DNA from 2 places in the Microbacterium sp. NPDC079356 genome. Region 1 is predicted to be linked to the other one. Evidence: predicted binding sites of a transcription regulator. Region 1 holds the regulator's gene; the other holds the start of a gene.

The links. Region 1 encodes HspR, which represses chaperone genes until heat shock. Its sites were predicted from a motif close to AAGTTGAGTCNNNNNGACTCAACTT; they were not measured.
Region 2: a site for HspR is predicted at 2,339-2,363, ahead of ACPEH0_RS06290 (Hsp20/alpha crystallin family protein). Genes of this name have one in related genera too.

Annotation. Positions count from the first base shown of each region.
Region 1 is NZ_JBMWDN010000004.1:53,098-57,507, forward strand. Features, by position in the region: gene ACPEH0_RS10710 (endonuclease/exonuclease/phosphatase family protein) at 1-326, opposite strand, end outside; gene ACPEH0_RS10715 (hypothetical protein) at 358-948, shown strand; gene ACPEH0_RS10720 (hypothetical protein) at 992-1,918, opposite strand; gene ACPEH0_RS10725 (heat shock protein transcriptional repressor HspR) at 2,083-2,523, opposite strand; gene ACPEH0_RS10730 (DnaJ C-terminal domain-containing protein) at 2,534-3,514, opposite strand; gene ACPEH0_RS10735 (nucleotide exchange factor GrpE) at 3,530-4,129, opposite strand; gene dnaK (molecular chaperone DnaK) at 4,132-4,410, opposite strand, start outside.
Region 2 is NZ_JBMWDN010000002.1:303,512-307,921, reverse strand. Features, by position in the region: gene ACPEH0_RS06300 (DUF3459 domain-containing protein) at 1-155, opposite strand, end outside; gene ACPEH0_RS06295 (prolyl oligopeptidase family serine peptidase) at 201-2,252, opposite strand; gene ACPEH0_RS06290 (Hsp20/alpha crystallin family protein) at 2,392-2,841, shown strand; gene ACPEH0_RS06285 (MarR family winged helix-turn-helix transcriptional regulator) at 2,916-3,344, opposite strand; gene ACPEH0_RS06280 (DUF2207 domain-containing protein) at 3,381-4,410, shown strand, end outside.

The DNA of each region.
Region 1 (4,410 bases):
GACACCCCGCGCACCTGGATGAAGTACGCGACCCCGGGCTTCAACCCCGTGACCGTCGCCTTGGAGGTCGTGGTCTTCTGGTTGACGGGGTGCTCGGGCCGCGTGACCTGCGCGTGGCTCGTGCCGGCGTAGACGTAGTAGCTCGTCGCTCCCGGGATGTCGGCCCAGTCGACCGTCAGCGAGGTCGTCGAGGCGCCGACGTAGTTCACGAGGCCCGCCTTGGGAGGGACGGAGGCGGCGAACGCGGGCGAGGCGGGAAGGGTGAGGGCGAGCGCGATCGCAACGATCACTGCGACGGCGCTGCGAGCGTGGGGGACGCGCAGCATAGGCGGATGATAGCAACCTACGCTTGTCGGCATGACGCGAATCTCTGCCCAGGCGGACCCCGCGCGATGGGTCCCGATCACGGGATCCTTCGGGTTCCGTGGACGACGCGCCCGCAAGAAGGCGATCGGGATGCTGCTCGCCCAGGCGAACGCCGCGTTCGGCCGCGAGCAGCCCGGTAGCAAGGTGGCGGCGTGGGCGATGAGCCAGGCGATCCCCGCCCTCATGCGCCGCGCCGACGGGCGGCTGCTCGCGTGGGTGTGGAGGGACGATCCCGAGCTGCTCGTCGCGATGGCCCAGGTGCAGGAGCTCACGCCCCAGCTGCGCACGATGCGGGCGAGCATGCCGATCGAGTACGACGACACCGTCACGTTCACCGGCTCGCCCCTGGGTGTCGGCGAGAAGCTCGAGATGCCGCTGCCGCCGAACCCGCGTCAGACCCCGTTCGCGTCGTACACGTGGGACACCGGCACCCACCTCGTGACACTCACCGCGGTCATCTCCGACCGCGAGCGGTTCGGCACCGTCATCCCCGCCGTCGACGCCCTCGCCCGCTCGCTGCGATTGGTCGACGACCTGACCGTCGGCGAGGGCCCCGGAACCCTCCGCATCGACCCCGCCTGACCCCCGGCATCCGCGCGCCCCGTCGCCGAGACGTCGCAGATGGTCACTTTCGCCGGCGCGCAGCGACCATCTGCGACGCCTCGGGGCGCCATCCCCGCTCGAGGAGGGCGGCGCGGGTGCGCTCGAGTGCCCACCGGCGGGCGGCGCCGCGATGCGAACGGTTCACCCGGATGACCCGCCACCCCGCCGCGGCGAGGTCGTCCAACCGATCCACGTCGCGCGCGTACTGACGGTCGTCGAGGCGATGCTGCTGCCCGTCGTATTCGAGCAGTACCTTCGTCGGCGCGTGGACCAGATCGCCGTAGGCGAGGAACCGACCGTGCGCATCCCGGATCTCGGCATTCACCTCGAAGGGCGGAAGCCCGGCCTCCCGCGCGTCCAGACGAAGGAGCGTCTCCGCGACGGAATCGGTTTGCGGCTCTGTGAGCTCGAGCGCACGTCGCAATCGCCGCACGCCGCGCGACCCGTCCCGCTCGGCGACCGCGGCCTCCAGCGCATCGACGGTGAGCACAGGGTGGTGGCGACGGAGCAGCGCATCCGCCGCGACGACGAGCTCACGATCGCTGAGAAGGGATGCCGCCTGGCACCACGCGATCGCCGGCTCGACCACCGGCATCCCGTCCATCAGCCGGAGGCGGGCCGCCTGGGAACGGTGCCCGCGCACTCCCGCCCCGCGAGCCCGAACGATCGGTGGGATCGCGGTCACATCGAGGGTGGACCGGAGTCGATCGGGAGCCCACCCTCCCGCGAGGACGAGCGCCGTCGCGTGCGAGAAATGCTCCCCGGCCCGCAGCTTGGGCAGATAGCCGAGGGCGAGCGCCCTGACGTCGTGAGCCTCTTCACGGGAACGGACACCGTAGAACGGCGCCGCAAGGGACGGATGCCGCAACCGACGGCGCGTGACGCCGGCGCCGAGAGCCTGCGCGACGAGGAAGCGGTCGGGGAGACCCGGGGGAAGGACACTCGGCATCCGCCAACGATCCCGCCGCGATCACCGTCACCCACCCGCCCGTCGCCCCCTTGTGGACATCCGCCCGCCCGTCGGACCCCCTGGAGAAGCCTCGAGACGTCGCAGATGGTCGCTTCAGACGCCGTCGGGCGACCATCTGCGACCCCTCGGCGAACGAAGAAGCGTCAGTCGTCGGAGGGGGACGGATGCGGGCGCCACAGCACGACGTCGGTCGCGCGGCGCACGCGCGTTCCCTGACGGAGCGTGACGACCGAGCCGGTCGCGCCGGCGGCGAACACGCGGGCACCGCGGCGGGCGGCGACCTCGTCGCGCAGGCGACCCTGCAGTCCCGTGACCTCGCGGCGCAGCATCCGCACCTCGTTCTCGAGCTCGATGATGCGCGAGATCGCCGGCAGGCTCACGCCGTCGGCCGACATCTGAGCCACCTCGCGCAACTGCGCGACGTGCCGCAGGGAGTACCGGCGCGACCCGCCACGGGTGCGCGCCGGTACCACGAGTCCCAGCCGATCGTACTGACGGAGGGTCTGCGGGTGCATGCCGGCGAGCTCGGCCGCGACCGCGATCGCCAGGATCGGGGCCTCTTCGTCGACCTGCTCGTTCGCCATGCCTCTCACCTCACTCGCGCGCCTTGGCCATCAGATCGGCGCGGGGGTTCTCCTTGGGTTCCAGCTCGTGGAAGCGTTCCAACGCCTCGCGCGCCGGTCCGTCCAGGTGCGTCGGGACCGCGACCTGCACCTCGGCGAGCAGGTCGCCGGTGCCCTTCGCGGTCTGCACGCCCCGCCCCTTGACGCGCAGCACACGCCCCGACGGGGTGCCGGGGGCCACGCGCAGCTTGACGACGTCGCCGCCGAGCGTGGGCACCTCGATCGTGGCGCCGAGGGCCGCTTCGGTGAACGTCACGGGGACGTGGATGCGGAGATTCAGCCCTTCGCGCGTGAAGACGGGATGCGGGCGCACGCCCACCGTCAGCACGATGTCGCCCGCCTCGCCGCCGTCCGGGGAGGGCCGGCCGCGCCCGCGCAGCTTGATCTTCTGGCCGTCCGAGACCCCCGCGGGGATCTTGACCTTGATCGGCCTGCCGTCCTCGCCCTGCAGGGTGATCGTGTCGCCCTTCACGGCCGTGGTGAAGTCGAGGGTCGTGCGGGCGGTGACGTCGGCACCGCGCTGCGGACCGCCGAAGCCGCGGAACCCGCCGCTCGGCTGCCCGAAGCGGCCCGAGCCGAAGCGGCCCCCGCCCTGCTGCCCGAACATCGCGAACAGGTCGTCGAAGTCGGCCTGCTGGCCGCCTCCTCCGGTCGAGAACCTGCTGAACACGTCCTCGAACCCGCCGCCGCTCGCGCCGGGCTGGAAGCGCGCTCCCGAGCCCATGGCGCGCAGCTGGTCGTACTCGGCGCGCTGCTCCTTGTCGCTGAGCACCGAGTACGCCTCGCTGATCTCCTTGAACTTCGCCTCGGCCGCGGCATCCCCCGCGTTCGAGTCGGGGTGGTAGGTGCGCGCCAGCTTGCGGTACGTCTTCTTCAACTCGGCATCCGAGACGTCCTTCGACACACCGAGGACCTTGTAGAAGTCCTTGTCGAACCAGTCCTGACTGGCCATTGCCCCTCCCTTCCCTTACTCGGCCGGGACGGCGACGACGACCTTGGCGGGACGCAGCTCGAGGTCGCCCAGGCGGTAGCCCACCTCGACCACTTCGAGGATCGTCGCCTCGGTGGTGCCGGGAGTCGGCGCCTGGAAGATCGCCTCGTGCTGCTGCGGGTCGAAGGCCTCACCGGCTTCGCCGTAACGCTCGACGCCCAGGCGGGCGACGACCGTGCGGATCTTGTCGGCGATCGCGGCGAGGGGCGTGCCCTCCTCGAGGTCGCCGTGCTTCTCGGCACGGTCGAGGTCGTCGAGGACCGGCAGCATCCCCTTCGCGACGGAACCCTTGGCGCGCGCGATCTCCACCTCGCGCTGCTCCTCGGTGCGGCGTCGGTAGTTGGCGTATTCGGCCTGGACGCGCTTGAGGTCGAGGACGAGGTCGTGCTCCTCGGCGGGAGCATCGGCCACCGCGGCCTCGTCGGACTGGGCGGCGCCGAGGATGTCGTCGACCGTCAGCTCTTCGGGCTGCGTGTCGGGACCGTCGGCGGCGCCCTCCGGGGCCGCCTGGTCGGCAGCCCCGGAGTCCACGACCTCGTCGCCGTCGTCCGGCTTGTCGAAGTCCTTGTCCGCCATGCTTACTTCTTCTCGTCCTCGTCGTCGACGACCTCGGCGTCGACGACATCCTCATCGGATGCCGCCTGCTCACCGGCCGGCGCGTCGGTCGGGGCCTGTGCGGCCTCGGCCTGGCTGGCGGCGTAGATCGCCTCGCCGATCTTCGTCTGCGACGAGTTCAGCTTGTCGTAGGCGTCCTTGACGGTGTCGTCGTTGTCGCCCGCGAGCGCCGTCTTGAGGGCGTCGACGTCGGCCTGGACCTCGGTCTTGACGTCCTCAGGCAGCTTGTCGGCGTTCTCGTT
Region 2 (4,410 bases), on a different contig from region 1:
GACGACGAGGAGTCCGCCCGCTCGGCGAGGGCGTCGTGCAGCGCGGGAAGGTGCCGACGGATGCGGTCCGCCGCGGCCTCGTCGACGCGGGTGCGCTCCGCGACGGTCGACAGCGTGGCCGCGAGTTCGTCCTCGACGGCCCCCATGGTGCTCATGCGGTGGACCTCCCGCTCCCAGCGTAGAGGGCGGGCGTTCCCGCCTCAGCCGGCGCGGCCCACCGTGCTGTCGAGGAACGCGTGGATCGTCGCATGCAGCGCCGCGGTGGCCGCCGCGTCGATGGTGCCCGCATGACCGCCTTCGACGGGCTCGAGGTAGTGCACCTCGGCATCCGTCTCGTTCGCCAACCGCGCCGCCATCTTGCGCGCCTGCACCGGCCCGACCCGGTCGTCGCTGGCCGCCGCGTAGATGAGGGATGCCGGGTACCGCCGCCCGGGCTCGATGAGGTGGTACGGCGAGAAGGTCTTCACGAACTCCCAGTCGGCGGGGTCGTCGGGGTCGCCGTACTCGGCGATCCAGCTCGCGCCGGCCGACAGGCGCGTGTACCGGCGCATGTCGAGGAGCGGGACGCCGCAGACGATCGCCCCGAAGTCGTCGGGGTACCGGGTCAGCATGTTGCCGACGAGCAGCCCGCCGTTGCTGCGCCCGTGGCAGGCGATGCGGTCGGGGGTCGAGACGCCGCGGGCGACGAGGTCACGCGAGACAGCGGCGAAGTCCTCGTACGCGCGGTGGCGGTTCTCACGGAGGGCCGCGAGGTGCCATTCCGGGCCGAACTCGCCGCCGCCCCGGATGTTCGCGACGACGTACACCCGGCCCTGCTCGAGCCAGGCCGGGCCCACGATCGTCGGGTACTCCGGCGTCAGCGCGTGCTCGAAGCCGCCGTAGCCGTTCATCAGCACGGGCAGTGCGCCGTGCCGCTCGCGGGGGCCGACCTCGAAGTACGGCACCCGGGTGCCGTCGGCCGACGTCGCCCAGTGCTGCTCGGCGACGAGACCCGTCGCGTCGAAGGTCGCGCGGCTGCGGTCGACGACCCGCGGCTCCGCGCCCGGGTCGAGGACGAGCAGGGTGGGCGGTGTGAGGAAGCCGCGCGCGACGACCCAGAGCTGGTCGTCCTCGTCGTCGTCCGCCGTCGCGACGTTCGCGCTGAAGAGGTCGTCGTCGCCGAGCCCGAGGTCGAGCTCGACACCGGTCAGCGTCGCCGGGTCGAGCGACACCAGCCGGCTCTGCACGCGGTCGAGGATCGTCAGCACGAGGCGGGTCTTCGTCCACGCCCAGGACTCGAGCACCGCGGTGTCGGTCGGCGCGAACGCGACGCGCAGGTCCGACCCGTCCCCGCTCGTCACGGTCTCGAGGGGGCCGAGCAGGAGGGTGCCCGACGGATGCGTCGTGTCGCCGATGCGCCACGGCGTCGTCGTCCGGACGGCGACCAGGTCGCCGTGCACGTCGGCGTGCGCGTCCTGCGGCACGGCGATCAGGTGCGGTTCGGCGCCGTCCCACACCCACGCCTCGGAGTGGAAGAAGTCGTGCGCGATGACGACGATCGGCGTCGCCGCGCCGCCGGTGTGGTCGACGTGCGCGAAGACGCCGACGTCCGACGGGACACCCGTGAGGATCGGCGGCGCGTCCTCGAGCGATTCGCCGCGGCGCCAGGCACGGGCGGTGATCGGATAGCCCGAGTCCGTGACGCCGCCGCCGTGCAGGGCCGTGGCGACGAGCAGCGTGTCGCGGTCGACCCACGCGATCATGGACTTCTCCGCGTCGAGGGCGAAGGGGGAGTCCTCGACGAAGCGGCGGGTCTCCAGATCGAACTCGCGCACCACGGCGGCGTCTCCGCCGTCGGGGCTCAGGCGCACGAGCGCGCGGCTGCTGCCGGCCGGCCCGTGCGTCGCGCCGGCGAAGGCCCAGGTCCTTCCCTCCTCGCGGCCCAGTGCGTCGACGTCGAGCAGGACCTCCCAGTCCGGAGTGCCCGCCGTGAAGGCGGCGAGGGACGTCCGGCGCCAGAGGCCGCGCGGGTTGTCGGCATCCCGCCACAGGTCGTACATGAGGTCGCCGTGACGACTCGGGACGACGAGGCGGTCGGGGTCCTGCAGGATGCCGGTGAGCCTGGTCTCGAGCGCGTCGCGGGCAGCGCCCGCATAGGCGCCTTCGGTCTCGGCGGTGCGCTCCGCGGCCCACGCGCGAGCCGCGGATCCGTCGATCTCCTCCAGCCAGAGGAACGGGTCGGCGGGCTCGGGGGCGATCTCGTGGGCGCTCATGCGGTCAGCCTACGGGGCACCTCCGCCGCGTCGTTCGCCGTGCGAGAACCATTGGCACTCTCCATGCGGGAGTGCTAATCTGGACGTACTTGAGCCGCAGGGGCTCAACTTTCAGACCACTTGGACAAAGGAGAGAATCATGGCGACCTACGACCCGTTCCGTGAAATCGACCGCCTGGCGTCGACGCTCTTCGACACGCGCCGCGGCCCGCGACGGATGCCGATGGACCTGTACCGCGACGGCGACCACTACGTGCTGAACGCCGACCTCCCCGGCATCGACCCGGGCTCGGTCGACATCGACGTCGACGGCCAGCTGCTGACCATCCGCGCCGAGCGCACGCTGTCGTCGGGCGAGGGGGTCAAGTGGATCACGCGCGAGCGTGAGACCGCGAGCTTCCTCCGCCAGCTGAACCTCGGCCAGGGCATCGACACCGACGCGATCACCGCGACCTACAACAACGGTGTGCTGACCGTCACCATCCCAGTGAGCGAGAAGGCCAAGCCGCGCAAGGTCGAGGTCGTCGCCGACGGTTCGTCCCCGACCATCACCACCCGCGAGAGCGAGCCGCAGCCGATCGACCAGTGATCGGCGCACCGCTCCGGCGATGAGACGACGATCGCCCCGCACCCCGTCTCGGGTGCGGGGCGATTTTTGTGTCGTCAGACGCCGCGCAGGCGAGCGGTGAGCCGCTCGAGCTCAGCGAGTTCGTCGTCGGTGAGCACCGACATCCGCTCGGCGATGGTGCGGCCGTGCGTCGTCGCGAGCCGGCGGAACATCGCCGCGCCCTGCTCCGTGGCGCGCAGCACGGCGCCGCGGCCGTCGTTGGGGTCGGGGCACTTCGCGACGAGCCCGCGCGCCACCATCCGGTCGACCAGGCGCGACACGCTCGGCTGGCTGATGAGCATGTTCGCCGTCACGTCGCGCAGTCGCGCGGTGTGACCCTCGCAGCGCGTGACGGTCAGGAGCACGTCGTATTCGGCGCTCGAGAGATCGTCGTCCTCGAAGTCCCGTGAGATCTCCGCCAGGACCTCGTGCTGCGCGCGGAAGAGGCTCTCCCAGGCAGCGATGGCGAGGCGGCGGTCGGTCATGGCGTCAACTGTAGCGTCGCTCGTAGGGTTGACCGCGTGCAGCCCTGGTCCCGTCGTCTCGCCCGTGCCGGAGCCGTCGTCGCCGTCGCGCTCGGCGTCCTCGTCGGCGCTCCCTCGGCGGCGAACGCCGACGTCGAGGACTTCTCTTTCGACAGTCTGACCGTCGACTACGCGCTGACCCGCGCCGAGGACGGCACGAGTCGGATGCGGGTGGTCGAGGAGCTCGTGGCGCGGTTCCCCGAGACCGACCAGAACCGCGGCATCCGACGGGTGATCCCCGACGAGTACGACGGTCAGCCGCTGCGGCCGAGCCTCGAATCGGCGGTGGACGCGGAGGGCGACCCGTGGGAGGTCGTCGAGACCGACGATGGCGAGGACGGACTGGTCGTGACGGCGAGATCCGAGGACTACGTCCATGGTCGCCAGACCTTCGTCCTCACCTACACCCTCGACAACGTGACGCGCGAGTTCCCCGACACGGGGCTCGAGCTCTACTGGGACGTGAACGGGTTCGATTGGGCGCAGCCGTTCGGTGAGGTGACGGTGAGGCTGCATCTGGACGGCGAGATCGCGGATGCCGCCGGCTCCCTCGCCTGCTATGCCGGACCGTTCGGGGCCGAGACGCCGTGCGACGCCATCGACATCGACACGTCCTCCTCGGGCGCGACGATCGTCGCGCGGCAGGCCGAGCTCGGCCCCCGCGAATCTCTGACCTTCGCGGTCGGGTTCGCCGACGGCACCTTCGAGCCGCTCGACACCTCATACCTCGGCACACCGCTGGGCTGGGGGCACGCCGCTGCCGGTGCGGGCCTCGTCGGGGTCGCGGGGTGGACGCTGTGGCTGCGGCGCCGCCACCTCTCCGACGAAGCCGGCAGGCCGACGGTGATCGCGGAATCCGAACCGCCCGCGGGGGTCGACGCGCTGCACGCGGCGGTGCTGCTGCAGAAGACCGGCAAGGCCATCCCCGCCGAGGTGCTCGAGCAGGCCATCGTCGGCTCCATCCGCATCACCGAGGGGGAGAAGCCCCGGTGGGGGTCCGCGAAGCTCGTCGCCGAACTGGTGGACC